Regions from separate parts of the Nocardioides sp. SRI_004 genome, predicted to be linked through region 1. Evidence: predicted binding sites of a transcription regulator. Region 1 holds the regulator's gene; each other region holds the start of a gene.
What was found. Region 1 encodes LexA, which represses DNA repair genes until DNA is damaged. Its sites were predicted from a motif close to TCGAACANNTGTTCGA; they were not measured.

Region 1 (7,556 bases):
GGATGTCGGCCATCGCGCCGCGCACGTCGCCGCCGCTGGCCGCTGCGACGTCGCTGGCGATGTCCCACAGCGTCTCGCCGGGGGCGACCGTCACGACGTCGACGGCGGGCGCGCCACCGCCGTCGCGGGTGGCGGCGGAGCCGGCGGCGATCGCGACGGCGAGAGCGGCGACGACCGCGAACGCGAAGAGGAAGACGACCACACGACCCCGGCGGGTGAGCCGGACCCGGCCCGCCCCGCGAGCTGGCTGCGCGACCCGGCGGGTGGCGGCGACGCGGGAGGTGCCGACGCGCACGCCGTTGCTGCGGCCGGTGCTGACGCGGTGGGGGGCGATGCTGATCGTGCTCATGTCTCATGTCCTCCGGGGAAGTTGTCGGGAACTGTCTAGTGACGGGGTCCGACTGAAGGTGTTCGATCAGGCGTTCGATCGAACATGTGTACGAGGTTAGATCACACGTTCGAACAAATCCAGCACCCGTTCGAAATCGTGTTCGAAGGGCGTGTCGCGACACGCCGTTCGAACAGATGTTTGAAACGCCGCCGCCGGATCGGTTAGCGTCGTCACATGCAGCCGGTCGGCTGATCGGGATGTCCCGATCGGGACGGCCGGGACATCTGAGCGAACGGGAGGACCCCATGGCGGAGCGCAAGGCAGGACGCGGTGTGACCGAGCTGCCGGACGGTCCCCCGGACGCGACCGGCCTGACGCCGCGCCAGCAGCGGGTCCTGGCCCACATCAAGGACAGCATCGAGAAGCGCGGCTACCCGCCGAGCATGCGCGAGATCGGCCAGGCCGTCGGGCTGACCAGCACGTCGAGCGTCGCCCACCAGCTGCGGGTCCTCGAGGAGAAGGGCTACCTCAAGCGCGACCCCAACCGGCCGCGCGCCCTCGAGGTCTTCCTGCCCGAGGTGATGGCCGCCCGCAAGGCGATGGGCTCCGCCGAGGAGACGTCGTACGACGAGACGGGCATCGGCGACGCGGCTCCGGCGCCGGCCAACGTGCCGGTCGTCGGCCGGATCGCCGCCGGCGGCCCGATCCTCGCCGAGGAGCGCGTCGAGGACGTCTTCCCGCTCCCCCGCCAGCTCGTCGGCGACGGCCAGCTGTTCCTGCTGGAGGTCAGCGGCGAGTCGATGATCGAGGCGGCCATCTGCGACGGCGACTACGTCGTCATCCGGCAGCAGCCGACCGCCGAGAACGGCGAGATCGTCGCCGCGATGATCGACGGCGAGGCCACGGTGAAGACGTTCCAGCGCAAGGACGGGCAGGTGTGGCTGCTGCCGCACAACCCGGCCTTCGAGCCGATCGACGGCACCAACGCCACGATCCTCGGCAAGGTCACCGCGGTCCTGCGCCGGGTCTGACATAGGGTCAGGGGGTCCCTGTCGGCAACTCGGTGAGGCCCGTTCCCCCATGATCCGTCCCCGCACCCCCTGGTCGGCGCTCGTCGCGCTGCTCGCCACCCTGCTCGCGACCGCCCTCGCGGTGACCGCGCTCGGCGTCCCCGCCCGCGCGGCGGACCCGGACCCGGCACCGGACGCCGAGGAAGTGGCCGAGCACGCGCTGGAGACGGTGCAGGACCTCGTCGAGGCGCCGGTCGAGCCGGCCGACCCCGCCGCCGGCGACGTCGAGGGCAAGAACCTCACCCTGGCGCTGCGCGACCTCGCGGTCACGCGCGGCGACCTGCCCGACTCCAAGCGGGCGACGGCCGCGCGCCTGCTGGCCCGGCCGACCGACAGCGCCTCGGAGTGCCTCAACGAGGACCTCGCCTGCTACGGCTCGCACACCGTCAAGCGCAAGTGCAACACCGTCGTGTGCGTGCACTGGGTGAGCAGCGGCACCAACGCGATCCCCACCGAGAACGACGGCGCCGGTGGCGCCTTCCCCGGCGTGGCCGGCGGGACGCCGGACTACGTCGAGTTCACCCTCGACACGATGCGCAACGTCGCGAACACCTACGTCCGCGCGGGCTACAAGAAGCCGATCTCCGACGGTGGGGCCGACGGCAGCTCGCTGCCCGACGTCTACCTCGGCAACATCGGCAGCGCCGGTGCCTACGGCTACTGCACCACCGACGAGGACGTCTCGGGCCACGTGGCCGCGCCGGCGTACTGCGTGCTCGACAACAACTACGCCGAGTTCGGGATCCTGCCGCGCTCGGCGCTGCGGGTGACCGCGGCCCACGAGTTCTTCCACGCCGTCCAGTTCGCCTACGACGTCAACGAGGACGGCTGGATCATGGAGGCCACGGCCAGCTGGGTCGAGGACGAGCTGTACGACGGCATCAACGACAACCGCGCCTACCTGCCCTACGGCCCGCTCGCCAAGCCGAACCAGGCGCTCGACGCGTTCACGCAGATCGAGCCCTACGGCACCTGGATCTTCTTCCGCTACCTCTCCGAGCGCTACCCGACCTCGGTCGCCGGCCTGCCGACCATCGTGCGCGACATCTGGCGTCGTCTCGACGACGGAGGCTCCGGTGACGCCAACACCTACTCGCTCCAGGGCCTGGTGGACGAGCTCGCCGCCAAGGGCACGAACATCTCCACCCAGCTCGCGACCTTCGGCATGTGGAACCGCCGCCCGCTCCTCTACGAGGAGGGCAGCGCCTACCGGCCCGCGCCGCTGCGCAAGACCTACACGATGACGTCCTCGGCGCGCACCCGGTCGGTCGGCTTCAGCCTCACCCACCTCGCGACCGGCACGTACCGCTTCACCCGCGGGTCCGGGCTGGTCACCTCGAAGGTCACCGTCGGGCTGAACCTCAACACCCTGTCGATCGGTGCCGCGGCCGTGATCACCGTGAAGCGTCGCAACCAGGGCGCGGTCTCGAGGGTGGTGCCGCTCACCAGCGACGGCAACGCCTCGGTCAGCTACGCGTTCGGCTCGACCACCGAGTGGATCGAGGTCACCGTGGCCAACGGCGACACCCGCTACAACTGCGGCGACATGGCCGACGACCAGCAGTCCTACCTCTACACCTGCCAGGGCACGCCCCAGCAGGGGTCGAGCAGCCAGGCGATCAGCGTGAAGGTGACTGGCTGAGCCTGGCCAGCGCCTGGCGCACCACCTGCGGGTCCGTCGTCGGCCACATCGGCGGCAGGCTCGCCTTGAGGAACGAGCCGTAGCGGGCGGTCGCCAGCCGCGGGTCGAGGACGGCGACGACGCCCCGGTCGCTCGTCGTCCGGATCAGGCGGCCGGCACCCTGCGCCAGGAGCAACGCGGCGTGGGTGGCGGCGACCTGCATGAAGCCGTTGCCGCCCGCCTGGTCGGCGGCCTTCTGACGCGCGCTCATCAGTGGGTCGTCGGGTCGCGGGAACGGGATCCGGTCGATGATCACCAGCTGGCAGGTGTCGCCGGGGACGTCGAGGCCCTGCCAGAGGCCGAGGGTGCCGAACAGGCAGGTGTGCGGGTCCTCGACGAACTGCCGGGCGAGCTCGGGCAGCTGGGCCTCGCCCTGCGCGAGCGTGGTCAGGTGCGGCAGCGCCTTGCGGACGTGCTCGGCGGCGGCCTCGGCCGCACGCCGGCTGGAGAACAGCCCGAGTGTGCGCCCCTCGGCGGCGTCGACCAGCTGGGTGATCTCGTCGAGCTGGGCCGGGCCCAGTCCGTCGCGGCCGGGCGGCGGGAGGTGGCGGGCGACGTAGAGGATGCCCTGCGTGGCGTAGTCGAACGGGCTCCCGACGTCGATGCCGCGCCACGGCTGCTCCTCGTCGGGCATGGGCTTGAGCCCGACCGAGCGGCCGACGGCGTTGAAGTCGCCGCCGAGCATCAGCGTCGCCGAGGTCATCACGACCGTGTTGTCGGCGAGCAGCTTGTCGCGCATCTGCCCCCAGACCTGCAGCGGCGCGATCGCCAGCGTCGGCGGCATCCGGTCGCTGCCCTCGGTGCGCCACAGGACGTCGTGCTCGGAGTTGGCCGCCATCCGCTCCGCGGTCGCGAAGACCTCCTGCACCATCCCCTTCGCCTGGGTCATCGCCGCGTCGGGCTCACTGCCCGCCTCGGCCTTCGGGAACGCCGAGATGCACGCACGGGCCGCGTCGCGGACCAGCGCGAGCGCGTCGGCGAGGTCCTCGGGGAGCCGCTCGAAGCGGCCGGCCGGGGCCTCGCTGACGGCGGCCCGCAGCGCGTCGGCGGCGTCGGCGAGGTCGTCGGCCTCGTTGCCCTCGACGTGGCGCACGCTGCGCCGCGCGGCCCGCTCCACCTCGGCGGCCCACAGCTCGTCGGTCGCCGCCTGGGTCACCCGCGCGGCGAGCTCGTGGGCCTCGTCGATCACGACGGCGTCGTAGTCGGGGATCATCGGGATGCCCTCGATCGCGTCGATCGCGAGCAGCGAGTGGTTGGTGACGATCAGGTGCGACTTGTGCGCCTTCTCCTTCGCCCGCTCGGCGAAGCACTCCTGGCCGAACTGGCACTTGCTCGCGCTCAGGCACTCCCGCGCCGAGACGCTGACCTGGCGCCACTCCTTCTCGGTGTGCCGCGGAGCGTCGTCGCGCTCGCCGCTGCCGCCGGCCTCGGCCGCTGCCTCGGCCCACGTGCGCAGCTCGAGGACCTTCGCGCCCATCGAACCCTCGGGGATCTGGATCAGCTCGCCCTGGTCGTCGGGGGCGCCCTCGCGGATCCGGTGCAGGCAGGCGTAGTTGGACCGCCCCTTGAGCACCGCGTACGACGCGTCGAGGCCGGGGGTCGTGCCGACGGCCTTGACCAGCCGGGGCAGGTCGCGCTCGACCAGCTGGTGCTGGAGGGCCAGGGTCGCCGTGGCGATCACGACGCGCTTGTCGTGCAGCAGGGCCGGCACGAGGTAGCCCAGCGACTTGCCGGTGCCGGTGCCGGCCTGGACGAGGAGGTGCTCCCGGTCGGCGAAGGCCTGGGCGACCGCCTCCGCCATCGCGACCTGCCCCGCCCGCTCCTGGCCGCCGAGCGCCGTCACGGCCGTCGCGAGCAGGTCGCGGACGGGCGAGGAGTCGACAGCCGGCTTGGCCGATGGGGAGGTCACCGGAGAACCCTAGAGGGCGGGACCGACCATCCCGGGAGGCCCTCCACAGGCCACGCCGACGCATCCGGCGAACGTCGCGGGAATCACGTCCGGATCAGCGCAACGGTCCGTCCCTCAGCACCGCGCGCACGTCCGCCACGGAGGTGCCGTGCGGATCGACGTCGGTCAGCCACCAGGTCATCCCCGCCGCCTCGAACCCGGCGAGGTCGGCGTCCGGGGCGAGGGTCACCGCGACGTCGTACGGCGTGGTGGGGTCCTCACGCAGTGCGCCGATCGTCGCGACGGCCTCGGCCAGCTGCTCGGGGTGCGCGAGGTTGACCGGCACGAAGCCGTCGTGCCGGGCGGCGCGCTGGAGCGGCCGCTGCCGGCCGGGGAAGCCGGCGATCCACACCGGCACCGTGCCGCGCACCGGGCGGGGCAGGAACCGGACGTCGTCGATGACGTGGTGCTCGCCGCGGTGCCGGACCGGCTCCCCCGACCAGGCGTCTCGCAGGATCGCGAGGCCCTCGTCGAGCATCGCCGCCCGCGTCCGGTCGTCGACCTCGTCGCCGAAGCGCGAGAACTCCCCACCGAAGCGGTCGCTGCCGAGCCCGGCGCCCAGCACGAGGCGGCCGCCGCTGAGCAGGTCGAGCGATGCGGTCTGCCGCGCCACGACCTGCGGCCGGCGACGGGCCAGCGCCGTGACCATCGGTCCGATCCTGATCTCCGACGTCGCGGCGGCGACCGCCGACAGGGTCACCCACGGGTCGGCCAGCGCCTCGACGGGCTCCCTCCAGCGGACGTGGTCCCACACGAAGAAGCCGTCCCAGCCGTGCTCCTCCGCCTCCACGGCGAGCCGTACGACGACCGCCGGGTCCGCCAGCTCGTCGAACAGCGGCACCCAGATCGCCGACCTCACGCGCGTCATGACGCGGTCACCTCGGCGAGCGCGTCGACGAAGAGGTCCCAGACCGGCGGGGCGACGTCGTGCCCCGACCCCGGGAGGACGACGAGCCGCGCGTCCGGGACCGCGTCGCGCAGCGCCTCCCCGTGGGCCAGCGGGAATGCCGGGTCGAGCTCTCCGTGCACGACGAGGGTCGGCACCCGGATGTCCGCGAAGCCGCCGCCGGCAGGACCGGAGAAGTCCATGGCGTAGTGGTTGACCAGGGTGGCGGCGATGTCGCGTGCGCGGCCGACGTCCTCGGTGGCGAGGGCGCGCACGGCGTCCTCGTCGAAGTGGGAGGAAGTTCCCGCGTAGGCGCGCACCGCGTCGACGACGTACTCGACGACGGCCGCCGGGTCGGACGCGTCGGGCTCCTCGGGGAAGTCGAGGTCGCCCATCGGCAGCTCGCCGGTCGTCGTGCTGACGAGGGTGAGCGAGCGCACCCGCTCGGGGTGGTCGACCGCGACGACCAGCGCCACGCCTCCCGACATGGACCGGCCCACGAGGTGGGCGCGATCGACGCCGAGGGCGTCGAGGAGGCCGATCGCGTCGGCCGCGAGGTCGCGCAGGCCGTAGCCGGGCTCACCCACCGGGAAGGTGGAGGACCGGCCGGTGTCGCGCTGGTCGTACCGGATGACGAACCGCCCGGTGCGGGCGATGCGCCGGCACAGCTCCTCCTCCCACCAGAGCATCGAGGCGCTGGCGCCGTGGATGAGCAGGACCGCGGGGTCGGCCGGGTCGCCGAAGGTCTGCGCGCACAGGGTGACGCCGTTGACGTCGTACAGGGTCTCGGGGTTCATGACTGCGACGCTAGGCCTCGCAGAGCATCGTGAAAAACGATTGTTCCCGATCGTGGCGTTCGTGATTTACGATCATTGACGTGTACGAGCTCCGGCACCTCCGTGCCCTGGACGCGATCGCGTCGGAGGGGACCTTCGCACGAGCGGCCGCGCGGCTCGGCTACACGCAGTCGACGCTGAGCCAGCAGGTGGCCGCGCTCGAGCGCTCCGTGGGCGGCGCGGTCTTCGACCGTCCGGGCGGCCCGCGTCCGGTCCGGCTGACGCCGCTCGGCCGGCTGGTGCTCGCGTCCGGGCGGGAGGTGCTCGACCTCGTCGACGACGCCGCGGCCTCGGTCGAGCGGTTCCACGCCGGCGACGGTCGCGTCGACATCGGCACCTTCCAGACGGTGACCAACGTGCTGCTCCCCGCAGTGGTGCAGCGGATCCGCGAGGCCCGTCCCGGTTGCGACATCCGGCTGGTGGAGGACGAGGCCGCCGATCCCGACCTCGGCGACCTCGACGTCCTCTTCTTCGACCGCCCCGGACCGGCCGGCGTCGACAGCACCCCGGTCATCGAGGACGAGCACGTCCTGGTGGCGCGGCCGGGCGACTTCACCAGCCGCCGCGTCCCCGTCGAGCGGCTCGACGGGGCCCCGCTGGTCGCCCTGCCCCCGATCTGCGACCAGGCCCTGGTGGTCGAGGCACACCTCGCCGCCCGTGGCGTCCGGCCCGACGTCGTGTTCCGCACGGCCGACAACCAGGCCGTGCTGTCGATGGTCCGCGCCGGACTGGGGAGCGCGATCATGCCGACCCTCTCGCTCGGCTGGCCCGAGCGACCTCCGGGCATCGAGCTGCACCGGCTCG
Region 2 (7,556 bases), on a different contig from region 1:
TGTCCGCATGGAGGACGACCATCCCGACCTGCCCTGGCCCCTGACCGGCGCGGACGCGCTGCGCGACGAGGTGCTGGCGGCGTACGCCGACCCGAGCCGCGGCCACCACGGGACCGGCCACCTGCGCGACGTGCTCGCACGGCTGGACGAGCTGGCCGCCGCCGGCACGCCCTTCGAACGGGTCCCGGTGCAGCTGGCCGCGTGGTTCCACGACGCCGTGTACGACGGCGAGCGGGACGCCGAGGAGCGCTCGGCCACGTGGGCCGAGGAGGCACTGGCGCCCCACGTCGACGAGGCGTCGCTGGCGGAGGTCGTCCGCCTCGTGCGGCTGACCGAGCACCACCGGCCCCAGGACGGTGACGCCAACGGCTGCGCGCTCACCGACGCCGACCTCTCGATCCTGGCCGCGCCGCAGGAGCGCTACGACCAGTACGTCGCCGCCGTGCGCAAGGAGTACGCCCACCTTCCCGACGAGGTCTTCGCCGCCGGGCGCGCCGACGTGCTGCGCGCGCTGGCTGCCAAGCCACAGCTCTTCCACACCGCCCACGGCATCGCTGCCTGGGAGGCCGCCGCGCGCAACAACATCGCGCGCGAGCTGGAGGGTCTGCCGGCCGCCGACACCGACTGACCGCCGAGGTCAGGCGAGCCGCGCCCGCGCGACGTCCCCCACCTCCCGGAGCAGCTCCAGCCGCTCCCGCTGCTCCTCGACCCACGTCGCGAGCTCACCCTTCATCTCGGTGAGCCGGTCGATGATCGCGAGCAGGCGGCGCGCGTCGTCGACGAGGTCGGTGACGGCGTCGATCCCGTGGAGCGCGACGTCCGCAGCGAGCACGCCCCAGCCGAGCGGCCCGGCCACCCGCGCGAGCAGGCGGGCCATCAACCGGCGCCCCTTCTCGACCAGCTCGACGACGAGCTCCTCGACCTCGACCGCCGTCCGCTCGGCGACCTCAGCCACCTCGCCCAGCACCGGGATGGCGACGGTCACGACCTCCGCGCACCCGCGGGCGACGCCGGCGTGCACCCCCAGCCGCAGGAGGTACGCCGCCGCCGCGTCGCCACCCCACCGGGGGTCGGCCGCGACGGCGAGCCGCGCCGTGCTGGCGGCGTACTGCACCAGGGCGGTCTCGACGTGCCGCACGGCATCGGCGTTCTGCCGGATCCGGTGGTGGTCGCCGCTGAGCGGGAGGACGAGCAACTCCTCCAGGCTCCCCTCCGGCAGCCGGCGCAGGCCGAACCCGAGGTCGTCGAGCGCGTCGATGCCGAGGTTGACGACGTCGCGGACCTCGCCGAAGGTCGCGTCGAGCGCGCGGAAGTCGGCGTCGTGCACGAGCGCGGACTCCCCCAGCGCGGGCTCGGGGAGCTCCGGCGGCTCGGGAGCCAGCAGCCCGCTCATGCGACCACCGGCATCCGCCCGCGCACCCGGAGGTCGAGCTCGCGCAGGTCACCTCCGGTGCCGGCGACACCCTCGCGGAGGTCGGCCCAGTCGGCGAGGGCCAGGCGCTCGAGCTCGAGGAAGCCGTCGGCCACCAGGTCAAGGAGCGGCGCCAGCGGCCGCAGCAGGCACAGCGGGCTCGGCTCGAAGCCGGCGCGCTGGCACACCCACGTGCGGGCGTAGCGGGTGATCGACCGGAGCTGGTCGGCGAGGAGCGCCATGTCCTCGTCGAGGCGGTCGAGGTCGGTCCAGGCAGGGATGTCGATGTCACGCTCGGCCACGGTGAGTCCTCTCGTCGGGGTGCCGTACGGCGGGTGCCGCACCCCGTGCCCGTCGCGACCGGGTTGGGAAACCCCCGCACAATGGACCTGTGGACGACAGCGTGATCTATGTGGCACGAGCACAGGTGCTGGCCGACCTGGCGGCCCGTTCGCTCGACACGCCCACGTCCGTGAACCTGCTCGAGGAGGCCTGCTCCGAGCGCCGCTGGTGGCTCGAGCAGTGGGCCGAGGGGGCGCCGTACATCGCCGGCCTGATCGCCCAGGACCTGCAGGACGCGCTGGCCGACGAGTTCGGCCGCGACCAGCGCGGCGGCCTGTGGCCGGTCTGCTCGCACTGCGCGGAGGGCCCGGTCCACGCGCTGCACGTCGACCCCGACCTCGGCGGCCCGGACCCGCAGTGGGTGTGCGAGGAGACCGGCGAGGCGGTCGCCCCGCTGGGTCGGCTGGCCGACGCCTGAGCGTGGCGCCGGGCTGAGCGGACGGACCGACCGTCAGTCGCGCAGCTGCAGGTGCAGCGTGTAGTCCTCGCCGCGCAGCACGGAGCGTGACATCTCGACGACCGTCTCGCCGTCCAGCGCGCGGCGCGTCAACCGCAGCACCGGCGACCCCTGGGGGAGCTCCAGCAAGGTCGCCTCCTCGTCCGTCGCGAGGCCGGCACTCACGGCGTCCTCGGCCCAGGTCGGCCGGTGGCCGCGGGCCGCCAGCTCGTCGTACAGGCTGGCGGGGAGGTGGTCGAGCAGGTCCCCGGCGAAGGCCGCCGGCAGGTAGGTCTCGGAGAGGCAGACCGGGCGGCCGTCGCCGACCCGCAGCCGGACCCAGCGCACCAGCGGCTCCTCCGGGTGGACCCGGAAGGCGCCGGCCATCGCCTCCCCCGCGGGGACGCTCTCGGCGACCAGGGTGCGGGTCTCGACGGCCACGCCCCGGAGGGCGAGCTCGTCGGTCAGGCCCCGCACGCCCGTGGCGGTACGACGTGGGCCGGCCACGAACGTCCCCCGGCCCGGGTGCCGCTCCAGCACGCCCTCGCCGACGAGCGCGTCGAGCGCCTGGCGAACGGTCATCCGGGCGACGCCGAAGCGGTCGACCAGCTCGCGCTCGGACGGAGCCGGCGTGCCGGGGGCCCGGTCACCGACCAGGCTGCGCACGTACTCGCGGATGGCCACGTGCTTGAGCGACCGCCCCGTCGTGCTGCCCTGAACTGCTGCCACGGTGCGAGGCTAGGGATCCGGCGCGACGGTCGTCCCGCGAATGGCGAATCCTTTGCCCCTGCGCGACACCACGCTTGCGATGGTCGAGGCAATGCGAACACCTGTTCGAAGAGCGGCGTACGCTGTCCCCATGTCGGTGGACTTCCAGAGCAGCCTCTTCGACACCGCCACCACTCCCGAGGTGGCCCGCATCGAGCGCCGGGCGCTGAGCAACGGCGCCTGGGTCGACGTCGCCCGCAACTGGCTCGCCGACGCCGACGACGTGTTCGCGACGCTCGTGCGCGACGTGCCGTGGCGCGCCGAGCGCCGGGCGATGTACGACCGCGTGGTCGACGTCCCCCGCCTCGTCTACACCTACATGATCGGCGAGGAGCTGCCGCACCCACGGCTGACGACCGCCCGTGACCAGCTGACGGCGCGCTACCGACCCGAGCTCGGCGAGCCGTTCCGCACCGCCGGCTGCTGCTTCTACCGCGACGGCCGTGACAGCGTCGCGTGGCACGGCGACACCATCGGCCGCGGCTCGACCGACGACACCATGGTCGCGATCGTCTCGCTCGGCGACCCCCGCCGGCTCCACCTGCGCCCGCGCGACCCGGAGCGCCGCGAGGAGGCCTTCGCCGTCGAGATGGGCCACGGCGACCTCGTCGTCATGGGCGGGTCGTGCCAGCGGACCTGGGAGCACGCGGTGCCGAAGGTGGCCTCGGCGGGGCCGCGGATCTCCGTGCAGTTCCGCCCCCTCAACGTCTTCTGACTCGTCGGGCCGAGCGTGTCTCCGGCGAAGGGCGGCGAGCAAGCTCGCAGGGCGACGCCTCCCGCCACGCTGCCGGCCTGTCCCGCGGCCCAGCCAGCTTCAGGCTTGGGAGGCCAGCTCCGCCGGTGAACGGACGACGCAGAACTCGTTGCCCTCCGGGTCCGCGAACGTCATCCAGCCGGATCCGGGGCCGTGGATGCCGCGGTGGTCGGCGATCGGCGTGGCGCCGTACTCGATCAGCCAGTCGATCTCCTCGTCGCGGGTGCGCTCGCGCGGGCGGAGGTCGAAGTGGACGCGGTTCTTCACCGTCTTCGCCTCGGGCACCTCGATGAACAGCACCTGGTGGCCGGTCTCGGGGTCGCGGATCATGCACTCCTCGTGGCCGGGCAGGTTGGGGTCGCCGTCGAGGTCGACATAGCCGAGGACCGGCTTCCACCACTCCGAGAGCTCGTAGGCGTTGGCGCAGTCGACCGTGGTGTGCGAGATGTACGACGTCATGGCGCCACTCTCACGAACAGCGGCGGCCGCCCACAACCGGATATCGGCAGGATCAGGGGGTCGTGGCGTCGGTGGGTGCCGCGGACTCGCCGGTCGACGGCTCGGCCGTCTGCGTCACCGTCTCGGTGACGGTCGCCGTGGCGCTCGGGGTCGCCGACCCCGAGGGCGTCGCGGAGGTCGTCGCGCCGGTCGGCTCGACGGTGGCGCTCGCGGTGTCGTTGGGCGTCGGGGTCGCCGTGTCGCTGGGCGTCACGCCCTTCTTCCGACGGTCGTCGTCGCTGTCGTCCTCACCGAGGACGCCGCCGATCGACGTACGGTCCTTGCCGTCCGTGCCGCCGGTGATGCTGGAGACGCTCTTGCCGGCGATGAGCTCGATCGCACTGATCACGACGACGGCGATGAGGAAGACGACGGCCGCCAGCACCGCCAGCCGCTTCCAGGGCAGCGCCGCCCAGCGGTTGCCCGCCGGCGCCGGCGGGACCGGGATCTCGCCGGTGGAGACCTCGCTGCTCTCGCTGTGCCGGTGGGCCCGCGCCGCCTCGCGTTCGAGGGCGGCGGCCTGCACCTCGGCGACGCGGCGTCGGCTGGACTCGATGCCCTGCTTGTAGAGGGCGGTGCTGACGGTCGCGACGACGCTGCCGAGCGCGGCGCCGATCAGGGTGCCCGCGGCGCCGAGCGTGGAGAGCAGGACGGCGACGGTGACCGCCGCACCGGCGCCCGCGAACGTCGCGGGCCAGTCGATGCCCGGTCCGCGCCGCTCGGTCGCCTCCCTGTCCGCTGCCATGGGCTGGCGGTCAGTCGGTGCCGTTCGCGGCGATGAAGGACAGGATCTTCTCGGAGAGCTCGGGACGGCACACGATCACGTCGGGCAGGTAGACGTCGGCCTGGTTGTAGACCAGCTCGCTGCCGTCGACGCGCGAGGTGAACAGCCCGGCCGCCCGGGCGACGGCGACCGGCGCCGCCGAGTCCCACTCGTACTGCCCGCCCGCGTGCACGTAGGCGTCGGCGACGTCGCGCACGACGGACATCATCTTCACGCCGGCGGACCCCATCGGGACCAGCTCGGCGTCGAGCTCGGCCGCGAGCGCCTCGACGAACGCCGGCGGGCGCGTGCGCGACACGGCGATGCGCGGACGCGTCGACGTGCGCGGGGGTACGACGGGAGGCTGGCCGGTGTTGAAGGTCTCCCCCAGCGCGGGCTGGGCCACGGCACCGGCGACGAGCTCGCCGTCCTGCCACAGAGCGACGTGGACCGCCCAGTCGTCGCGCGGCGGCTCGGAGAACTCACGGGTGCCGTCGAGCGGGTCGACGATCCAGACCTTGGTCGCCGTCAACCGGGCGTCCTTGTCGGCGGCGCTCTCCAGGGCCTCCTCGGACAGCACGGCGTCGTCGGGCCGGTGCTGCGCGAGCAGGTCCATGAGCAGCAGGTGCGCGGCCCGGTCGCCGGCGTCCTTGAGCTCCTTGCCCTCCAGCCCCTCACCACGCACCTCGAGGAGGCGGCGGCCGGCCTCCTCGGCCAGCCAGGCAGCGAACAGGTGGTCGTCGGCGACGACCTCGGGGGCGGGGGTTCCGGGCTCGAAAGTCACCGGGCCAGACTAGCGATGCCCGCCGAGTTGCCGGATTGGGCGGTCGGCGGAAACCGGCAACTCGGTGCTCGGCGACGCGCTCGCGCCTACGAGTTGAACTTCTGCTGCGTCTTCTCGAGGCCGTCGGTGATGAGCGACTCGACGGCGTCGGCGGCCGTGTCGATCTGGAACGGCAGCTCCTTGCGCTCCGTGGTCGAGTAGTTCGACAGCACGAAGTCGGCCACCTCCTGGCGGCCCGGCGGGCGGCCGATGCCGGCGCGCACCCGGTAGAAGTCGCCGGTGCCGAGGGAGGAGCGCATGGACTTCAGGCCGTTGTGGCCGTTGTCGCCGCCGCCCAGCTTGGAGCGCAGCGTGCCGAAGTCGATGTCGAGCTCGTCGTGGATCGCGATGATCCGGCTGGGCGGCACCTTGTAGAAGGTGGCCAGCGCCTTGACCGGGCCACCCGACTCGTTCATGTACGAGCGGGACTTGGCGAGGACGACGCGCGGCGAACCGGCGCCGGGGCCGCCGATCCGGCCCTCGACGACGTCGGCGCGGCCGGTCTTGTGGGCGCGGAAGCCGCTGCCCAGCCGGCGAGCCAGCTCGTCGACGACCATGTAGCCGATGTTGTGCCGGTGACCGGCGTACGACGGTCCGGGGTTGCCGAGGCCGACGACCAGCCAGACGTCGGTGTCGCTCACGTCATCGCTCCAGGTCTCGGTGTCGTCGGTCGCGGCGGATGCGTCCGGAGACGCGGAACTCCCCGGCACGGACGACCGTGCCGGGGAGATCAGTCGGCCCAGGAACCACCTGAGCCGGCCGAAGGTCACTCGCTGTCGCCACCCTCGGCGGCGTCGGCGGCCTCGGGCTCGTCCTTCTCGATGCCGGCCTCGGCCTCGGCCTGCTCCAGCTCGGCCTCGGCGGCCTCGGCGGTCTGCGCGGCGGTCACGTTGACGACCAGCGTCTCGGCGTCGGTGAGCAGGGTGGTGCCGGACGGCAGCGCGATCTGGCTGGCGAGGAACTGGGTGCCGGCCTCGGCGTCGGTGACGTCGACCTCGAACTGCTCGGGGATGTGGGTGGCCTCGGCCTCGACCTGGATGGTCGCGTTCTCGGTGACCACGAGGGTCTCGGCGGCGGCCTCGCCGACGACGATGACGGGGACGTCGACGGTGACCTTCTCGCCGCGCTTCACGGCGACGAAGTCGACGTGCTCGAGGACGCGGCGGACCGGGTCGACCTGGACCTGCTTGGTCAGCGCGAGCTGGCTCTCGCCGTTGATGTCGAGCTCGAGCAGCGCGTTGGCGCCACCGTGCTTGATCGCCATCATCGTGTCGTGGCCCGGAAGGGTGACGTGGATCGGGTCGTTGCCGTGGCCGTAGACGACGGCCGGGATCTTGTGCTCGCGGCGGATGCGGCGGGCGGCGCCCTTGCCGAACTCGGTGCGCAGCTCGGCGGTGATCTTCTCGGTGCTCATGGGGAAACTCCTCGGTCGTCCTTGTCGGGTGTGATCACCCCGGAGACAGGAGCGCCGCGCTTCCCTGGCCCGATGATCGGCAGGGCGCGCGGCGTCGTGGGACGAGCCGGCCCAGTCGATCACGGAGTCACAGAAGCGGGTGCTCCCTCGCCGAGGCAACCGGAAGAGGCTACCCAACGACGGCGGACGGGGCGAAATCCGCGCACCGGCCTACGGGGCGTAGGGGTCGGTGATCTCCCGCAGCGCGACCAGCGCGTCCTGCAGGGCCGCCATCCGCTCCGCGCCGAGGTGGCGCCGCCACTCGCGCTCGATGGCCCGCTCCTCCTTCCGCGCGAGCCGCTGCACCT
Region 3 (7,556 bases), on a different contig from region 1:
GTCGGCCTTCGGCACGTCGTACCAGAAGGACGGCTTCCTCAAGAACCACACCTACTACCGCGACCGCCGCGACAACGGCAACGCCGTCTACACGGAGACCGGCTACCGCTACTACGTGGTGTGCACCGGCAACACCGCGCCGTCGTGGTGCGCCGTCGGCAGCTCGGACCAGAGTGCGCGGACGCAGAGCGGCAGCTGGCAGGACCAGTACGACGCCGACGACTACTCGACGCGCGCCGCCGACAAGGGCCGGGTCTACTCGAAGGTCTGCGAGGACCAGTCGTGGAGCCCGGATGCCTGCAGCCGCCAGCCGTACTTCACCTTCAACCTCTGAGGTGGAGGTCGCGGTCACCTCGCTGCGCTGCGCCTACGGGCGCGGCGCAGCGCCGGTCGTCGACATCGACGCCTTCACGATGGCGCGCGGCGTGTGCGGCCTGGTCGGGGTGAACGGAGCCGGGAAGTCGACCCTGCTCCGCACGCTGGCCGGCTGCCGGCGGCCCGACGGGGGTCGGGCAACCGTCGGCGGCGTCGACCTCTACGGTCGGCGCCGCCGGTCGGTGGTCGGTCGCATCGGCTACATGCCCCAGCAGCTCGACCTTCCCGGCGAGCTCCGCGTCGTCGAGGCGCTCGGCTACGCGAGCTGGGTCCGCGACGTGCCGGCGACGGTGGCCCGGGCGAGGAACGGGGACATCCTCGACCGGGTCGGGCTCGCGTCCCGGGCGCAGGACCGGGTGCGCCACCTCTCCGGTGGGATGAAGCGCCGCCTGGCACTGGCGGTGGCGCTGGTGACGGAGCCCGACGTCCTCCTGCTGGATGAGCCGACGACCGGCCTCGACCCTGAGCAGCGGTCGGGTCTGCGGGGGATCCTCGCCGACCTCGGGACGTCGGCGGTCACGCTGCTCAGCAGCCACGTGATGGAGGACGTGGTGATGATGGCGGACCAGGTGGCGGTGCTGGAGGCCGGACGCCTGTTGCACGTCGGGCCCACGGCTGCCTTCGTCGCCGAACGAGGCGGCCCGGACGGGTCCGCGGAGCACGCCTTCCTCGCCACGATCGCGGCGGCGCGCTCATGAGGAGCGCCTGGGTCTGGGTGGGTGACCGACCGCGGGTCGCGCTCCTGTTCGGTCTGCTGGTGCTGGCCGGTGCCGTCGCCACCGCGCCGCGCGTGGGCCATTGGTCGGGGTCGTGGAAGCAGGCCCTCGACAACGGGGTGGGCAGCACCGTCTTCATCGGGCCGGCGGCCGCGGGAGCGGCGTGCCTGGTCTATGCCCGGCTGCGGTCGTCCGCGATGGGCGACATCGTGCTGCAGAGTCGGCTTGACTGGCAGCGCTGGCTGCGGCCGTTCCTGACGATCTGGGCGCTGGCATCGCTGGCCCTGCTGCTCGTTTCCGTCGCCGCCTCGTCGGTGGCTGCCGTTCGCGGGGCTCCTGCCTCACCCGTCCTCTACTGGATCGTGGTGCCGGCGTGCGGGGTGCTGGCCGGCCAGACAGCCCTCGGAGTGCTCATCGGCCACCTCACGGCGCGGGAGTGGGCGGCGCCCGCGGCGGTGGTCCTCGTCTTCCTGCTCTACATGTGGACGACGGTCGGCGGTGCGCCGGACTTCTTCGACACCGGTGGCGCCACCGCCTCGCTGGGTGGCATGACCTATCGCGCCTGGCGCCCGACGGCGATCGGCCTGGCCGGTCTGGCGCTCGCCGGCGTGGCCCTGGTGCTGGCTCATCCCCGGCTGTTCCTGGCCACGCCCGTGCGGCGGGTGGTCGCCCTCGGCGTCGGAGCGGCCTGGGTCGGCGCCTGGTGGTTCGCGCCGGGGGATGCGGGCGATCGCGTGGTCCCGATCGCCGACCCGCCGCTCACCTGCGCGGGTGCTCAGCCCGAGGTGTGTCTGCTGGCCGACCTCCCTCTGCCGCTGGACGACTTCACGGACAAGGTGGATCGCCAGGCGGCGGAACTGCGCGCGATCGGGGTGAGCCTGCCGGAACGGTTCGTGGCGACGCCCTACGGCCCGCCCGCCGATCCTCGTGACGGTGTCGTCAACCTCCAGGAGGACGAGGTCCGCCGCACGGTCGACGTCGACCGGGCGACCGACACGCTGGTCCGGCCGGCCGCCTGTCCGGCCGACTACGCGGAGGGGCCGCCGGTGCTGGCGTTCGACGTGCGCCGGCAGCTCGGCCGGTGGCTCCAGTTCCGAGCCGGGCTGCTGAAGCCGGACCCCAGCGACGGCGACTACGACTGGCTGCACGGCGACCCGGAGGTGCAGGACGCGTGGGTCCGCACGACGTACCGCCAGCTGGCGGAGTGCCGCTACGACGAGGTCAGGAAGCACGGATGAGCTGGGTCGCCCGTGCCTGGGCGGTGGCCCGTGCCTGGTCGCTCGACGGCGCCCTGGTGGTGTCGCTGGGCCTGGCGCTCGCCGCACTGGTCACCAGTGACGCGTACGTCGAGCTGCCCTTCCTGCGCAACCGGCTCGCGGTGCTGCACCTCATGCCCGTGCTGGCGGGCATGGCGCTCGGCTTTCCGCTGGTGGACCGGATGCCCGAGCTCGCCCTGCTGGCGCCCCGCTCGCCGATGAGGCTGCCGGCGCTCCGCATGGGATGCCTCATCCTGGTCTCGCTTCCGGTGCCGGCGGCACTCGTCGCCCTCGGCTGGCCGGTGGGTGGGGCGTCGACGGTGCTCGGCTTCGTGGGGATCGCCGCGGCGAGCACGGCCCTCCTTCGCCTCTGGTACTGGGCGCCGATGTTCGGGGTGCTGGTGGCGTGGGGTTATGCGAGCCCGGACCGCTTGTCCGGCGTGGCCGGGCCCGAGTGGCGCACGCCGGCGCTGCTCGCCCTCGCGGTCGGCGGCTCCCTGTACGTCGCCGTGGAGGCCTGGCGCGTGCGGCGCGTCGTCCGTGGGGTCGGCGCCGAGTCGGAGGACGGGCGCGCGGTCGATACGATTCGCCCATGACGGAGGCCCCGGAGACCCAGCACGAGCACGACCTGGTCCTGGTGGTGGACTTCGGGGCGCAGTACGCCCAGCTGATCGCCCGCCGGGTGCGCGAGGCGCGGGTCTACTCCGAGATCGTGCCGCACACGATGCCGATCGCGGAGATGGTCGCGCGGAACCCGAAGGCGATCATCCTGTCCGGCGGCCCGTCGTCGGTCTACGAGGAGGGCGCGCCGGCGATCGACCCGGCCGTCTTCACGTCTGGCCCCGCCGTCTTCGGCATGTGCTACGGCTTCCAGCTGATGGCCCGCGGCCTCGGCGGCACGGTCTCCGCGACCGGCGCCCGCGAGTACGGCCGCACCCGCGTGACCGTCGGCACGGGCGGCACGCTGCTCGAGGGCATCCCCGCCGAGCACAACGTGTGGATGTCCCACGGCGACTCGGTGTCGGCCGCTCCCGAGGGCTTCACCGTCCTCGCCTCGACCGAGGTCACCCCGGTCGCCGCCTTCGAGGACGTCGACCGCGGTCTCGCCGGCGTGCAGTGGCACCCGGAGGTGCTGCACTCCGAGCACGGCCAGAAGGTCCTCGAGCACTTCCTGTGGGACATCGCCGGCTGCCGCCAGACGTGGACCATCGGCAACATCGCCGAGGAGCAGATCGCGCGCATCCGCGAGCAGGTCGGCCCGGACGGCCGCGCCATCTGCGGCCTCTCCGGTGGCGTCGACTCCGCCGTCGCGGCCGCGATCGTGCAGAAGGCGATCGGCGACCGCCTCACCTGCGTCTACGTCGACCACGGCCTGATGCGCAAGGGCGAGACCGAGCAGATCGAGCGCGACTTCGTCGCCGCCACCGGCGCCAAGCTGGTCATCGTCGACGCCGAGAAGCAGTTCCTCGACGCGCTCGCCGGCACCAGCGAGCCGGAGGCGAAGCGCAAGATCATCGGCCGCGAGTTCATCCGCGCCTTCGAGGGCGCCGAGCTCGAGGTCATCAAGGACGCGCCCGAGGGCACGAAGGTCGGCTTCCTCGTCCAGGGCACGCTCTACCCCGACATCGTCGAGTCCGGCCACGGCGCCGGTACGTCGACCATCAAGTCCCACCACAACGTCGGCGGCCTGCCCGAGGACCTCGAGTTCGAGCTGGTCGAGCCGCTGCGCGAGCTCTTCAAGGACGAGGTGCGCGCCGTCGGCGCCCAGCTCGGCCTGCCCAACGTGATCGTCCAGCGTCAGCCGTTCCCCGGCCCCGGCCTCGGCATCCGGATCATCGGCGAGGTCACCCGCGAGCGCCTCGACATCCTGCGCGAGGCCGACGCGATCGCCCGCGAGGAGATGACCGCCGCCGGCCTCGACGGCGACATCTGGCAGATGCCGGTCGTCCTGCTCGCCGACGTCCGCTCGGTCGGCGTCCAGGGCGACGGCCGCACCTACGGCCACCCGGTCGTCCTCCGCCCGGTCACCTCCGAGGACGCCATGACCGCCGACTGGGCGCGCCTGCCGTATGACGTGCTGGAGAAGATCTCGACCCGCATCACCAACGAGGTGGCCGAGATCAACCGGGTCACCGTCGACATCACCTCGAAGCCGCCGGGCACCATCGAGTGGGAGTGAGGTCCGGGCGGTAGGGCGCGTCTGCGTCACCGCCGTCGGTGGAACCTCACGTCGCCCTGGGCTGTCCAGTGGTGGTCGTACGCCCGGTCGTGGACCAGGTGATGGTGGTGGGAACAGAGGCAGACGCCATCGGCGATGTCGGTGCGCCCGCCCTGGGACCACGGCTCGCGGTGGTGGACCTCGCACCAGGCCGCGGGGATCGTGCACCCCTCGGCCCGACAGCGCCGGTCGCGGAGCCGGATCGCCCGTCGCTGCGGAGCCCGGTAGAGCCTGCTGGCCCGCCCGACGTCGAGCGGCTGCCCCTTGCCGTCGAGGACGACCGGCACCAGGCCCGCCTGGCAGGCCAGCCGGCGTGCTTCCTCGGCGGAGATGGTGATCTCGCCGTCGGCATTGCTCGTCGACGCCATCCCCGCGGTGGCGAGGTCGGTCAACAGTTGATCGAGGGTCATCGTGATGATCACGGTCGTGGCGTCGCCGCCGTGTTCGGGCAGGCGGTCGGGGTCGAGCAGCTCGAGCAGGGCCGCGAACGCCCGGGCGTGGGCCCGGTGGGCAGGTACGCGTTCGCCGGTGCCCGTGGGGGCGGCGGGATCGGGGGAGGGGTCGTCCTCGCAGGGTCCGCCGCGCTTCTTCGTACGCCGCGGCGAGGAGTAGGCCTGCAGGTAGCGCTTCAGCCGCTCGGCGACGGCGGTCGGCAAGGCGCCCCAGAAGCGGGTGAGGCCGGTGCCGAGGTCGTGGAACTTGAGGAACGCCTCAGCCAGCGCCCGTCGTTCCTCCTCCTCGAGGCGCTTGGCCTCCTCAGCCTCGGCCACCTCCGGTGCCACCACCTCCAGCAGGCGCCGGGCGAGGCGGCGCAGCTCGCTGGGCCGGAAGTGCTCGCAGAACGCGACGAGGGTGGTCTCGGCATCGGTGGCGACCTCCTGGCCGGGGCGGCTAGGGAGGTCCTCGAGGACGGCGGCGACAACGCGTGCCTGGGCAGGGGAGACGCGCCCTTCGCGCATCGCGGCCGCCACCAGCGGCCGGCGCTCGAGTCGCTCGGCCAGCACGGCGTCGGACCGGGTGGTGGCGGGCTCCGCCTGCGTCGCGTGCGCGAGCCACGCCGCAGCATCCCGGGCTCCCGACTCCTCCCCGACCTCGCCCGAGGCCGCGAGGACCCGCATCCGCAGCTCGGCGACCCGCCCTTCGATGCGCGCCAGCTCGACGAGCGCCGTCTGCTTGTCGGCGGTGCTCATGTACGTCGGCTGCACCGCCGCCACCGCGTCCAGCGCCGCACGCATCTCGGCCGCACACCCGAGGACCGGGTGCGGCGGTGCGACGACGGCGACGGACATCTGGCGGAACTCCTCGGGCAGGCGCGACAAACTGACTTGTCGCCCGCCAGGAGGCACCGTCCGGTGCAGCGGCTCCGCACCAGGAAGGTGCGTGCCATGTCCTGTTGGACATCGACCTCAGGTCCCCGGGGCCTCTCGTTGCACCCCGCCTTGCGGCCGTGGGCCGATCGTACATCTGTTCGAATATCCGCGCAAGGGGCGGTGGGCTGTTGTGGACTACCCGCTGGCGCTGTTCCGATCGAGCAGCATTGGCGGCGGTGTGACGTACCTCGGGAATCGAGTGCGCGGCATTCCACATGGGGCAGGAATCTGCTTGTGGACTGCGGAGCCCTGAGCGGAAGGCGTGTCTGCCTTCGTCCGGACATCGGCCACCAGAGCCATCGACCCGGCCCGATTTGGCGACGAGGCGCGGCTCGAGCGCACCGGCGGACCCAGGGTTGGGCCGCGGCACAGGTGACGCAGGCTCTTCGGCCTCGGGGGCGAAGCGGCCGGTCGTCACCGGGCTCGCGCCTCGTTCCTGCTGAACATCCGCGCGGCGCTTCGGCAGCAACTAAATTCTCCGGGTGCGTGTCTGCGAGCTCGATGTCGAGCGATTCTTGGGATTCAAGTCACTCAAGCTCGAGGTCGATACGGCAATCCAGCTCGTTGCCGGGCCGAACAACGCCGGCAAGTCGTCGGCGGTTCGGCTGCTAGAGGCATTCTTCGCCGATCCGACGGGCGAGAGCCTGCGCGGCCTGTTGCCTCGCAATGCCTACTACCGGGACCTTGGAGCCCGAACCCTGTCCAGTATCCAGGTCTGGTTCACCGATCTGACCGAGGACGAACGCACGGCCTTCGCCCCGATTCTGCGCCGCGACAACCGGTTCTGGATCAAGGTGCGGTGCAGCCGTGGCGGTGCCGTGTCCTACGAGACCTCGCAGCGAGTGACGGCAGATGACGCGCGACGTCTCTACCTCGAGGTCCTGAACCGGTTCCACTTCGTCAAGATCCCCTCTGTCCGCGTCGCCGGCGACGTCGACCGCAATGAACCGGAGTCCCTCGCGCGCCTGTTGGACACGCTCGAGGCCATCTTGATCCGCACCGGTAGCTCACGCAGTACCGGTCTTCAACAGCAGTTCCGCGACCAGATGGAGCCGCTCGAGACACTGGTACGGGAGACGCTCGATCAATCTGCGGCGGCGATCGTCGCCGACCTGCCCTTCCAAGAGTCGGAGGTGCGCTTCAAATTGCCCGAGCCCCGCGCCGCGCTGCGGGGGATGCTCGAGTCCGCCTTGATCGAGAGCGGATCCGATGCGCCGGTCGCTGTCTCGGAGCGCGGAACTGGCTTCCAGTCCGCCCTAGTGCTCGGCATCCTCCGATACGTAGCGAGCAAGGAGGCTCAAACGGGGGCGAACCTCATGTTCGCCATCGAGGAACCTGAGGCCTTCCTGCATCCGCAAACCCAGCGCGCGATGGCCAAGATCATCGGGGACATTGCCGACGACGCCCAAGTCCTCGTCACGACGCACAGCTCGGTGCTCGTCGATTCCTTCGACATCTCCCGGATCGCAAGGCTTCCCCTCCAGAGTGGCGGTACCACCTATGAACGAAGTAAGCCCGTCCTCGACCCGACGGACGCCGGACGTCTGAGTCGCTATTGCTCGGCAGCCAACAGCGAACTGGTCTTCGCGAACGCGGTGGTGTTCGTGGAAGGCGAGGGCGA

Region 2: a site for LexA is predicted at 3,012-3,027, ahead of AC2YHB_RS14900 (alpha-ketoglutarate-dependent dioxygenase AlkB). Genes of this name have one in related genera too.
Region 3: a site for LexA is predicted at 6,022-6,037, ahead of AC2YHB_RS13695 (HNH endonuclease signature motif containing protein). Genes of this name have one in related genera too.

What each region holds. Positions count from the first base shown of each region.
Region 1 covers NZ_JBYCZV010000002.1:108,944-116,499, forward strand. The annotation lists gene AC2YHB_RS02650 (LysM peptidoglycan-binding domain-containing protein) at 1-349, opposite strand, end outside; gene lexA (transcriptional repressor LexA) at 637-1,362, shown strand; gene AC2YHB_RS02660 (MXAN_6640 family putative metalloprotease) at 1,412-3,043, shown strand; gene AC2YHB_RS02665 (ATP-dependent DNA helicase) at 3,021-4,991, opposite strand; gene AC2YHB_RS02670 (LLM class flavin-dependent oxidoreductase) at 5,086-5,898, opposite strand; gene AC2YHB_RS02675 (alpha/beta fold hydrolase) at 5,895-6,713, opposite strand; gene AC2YHB_RS02680 (LysR family transcriptional regulator) at 6,794-7,556, shown strand, end outside.
Region 2 covers NZ_JBYCZV010000010.1:29,968-37,523, forward strand. The annotation lists gene AC2YHB_RS14875 (HD domain-containing protein) at 8-628, shown strand; gene AC2YHB_RS14880 (hypothetical protein) at 638-1,393, opposite strand; gene AC2YHB_RS14885 (hypothetical protein) at 1,390-1,713, opposite strand; gene AC2YHB_RS14890 (hypothetical protein) at 1,803-2,171, shown strand; gene AC2YHB_RS14895 (GntR family transcriptional regulator) at 2,205-2,918, opposite strand; gene AC2YHB_RS14900 (alpha-ketoglutarate-dependent dioxygenase AlkB) at 3,049-3,672, shown strand; gene AC2YHB_RS14905 (VOC family protein) at 3,772-4,170, opposite strand; gene AC2YHB_RS14910 (hypothetical protein) at 4,223-4,954, opposite strand; gene AC2YHB_RS14915 (3'(2'),5'-bisphosphate nucleotidase CysQ) at 4,965-5,756, opposite strand; gene pth (aminoacyl-tRNA hydrolase) at 5,843-6,436, opposite strand; gene AC2YHB_RS14925 (50S ribosomal protein L25/general stress protein Ctc) at 6,562-7,209, opposite strand; gene AC2YHB_RS14930 (MarR family winged helix-turn-helix transcriptional regulator) at 7,420-7,556, opposite strand, start outside.
Region 3 covers NZ_JBYCZV010000009.1:4,900-12,455, forward strand. The annotation lists gene AC2YHB_RS13670 (hypothetical protein) at 1-334, shown strand, start outside; gene AC2YHB_RS13675 (ABC transporter ATP-binding protein) at 336-1,073, shown strand; gene AC2YHB_RS13680 (hypothetical protein) at 1,091-2,329, shown strand; gene AC2YHB_RS13685 (hypothetical protein) at 2,326-2,943, shown strand; gene guaA (glutamine-hydrolyzing GMP synthase) at 2,940-4,526, shown strand; gene AC2YHB_RS13695 (HNH endonuclease signature motif containing protein) at 4,553-5,854, opposite strand; gene AC2YHB_RS13700 (ATP-dependent nuclease) at 6,418-7,556, shown strand, end outside.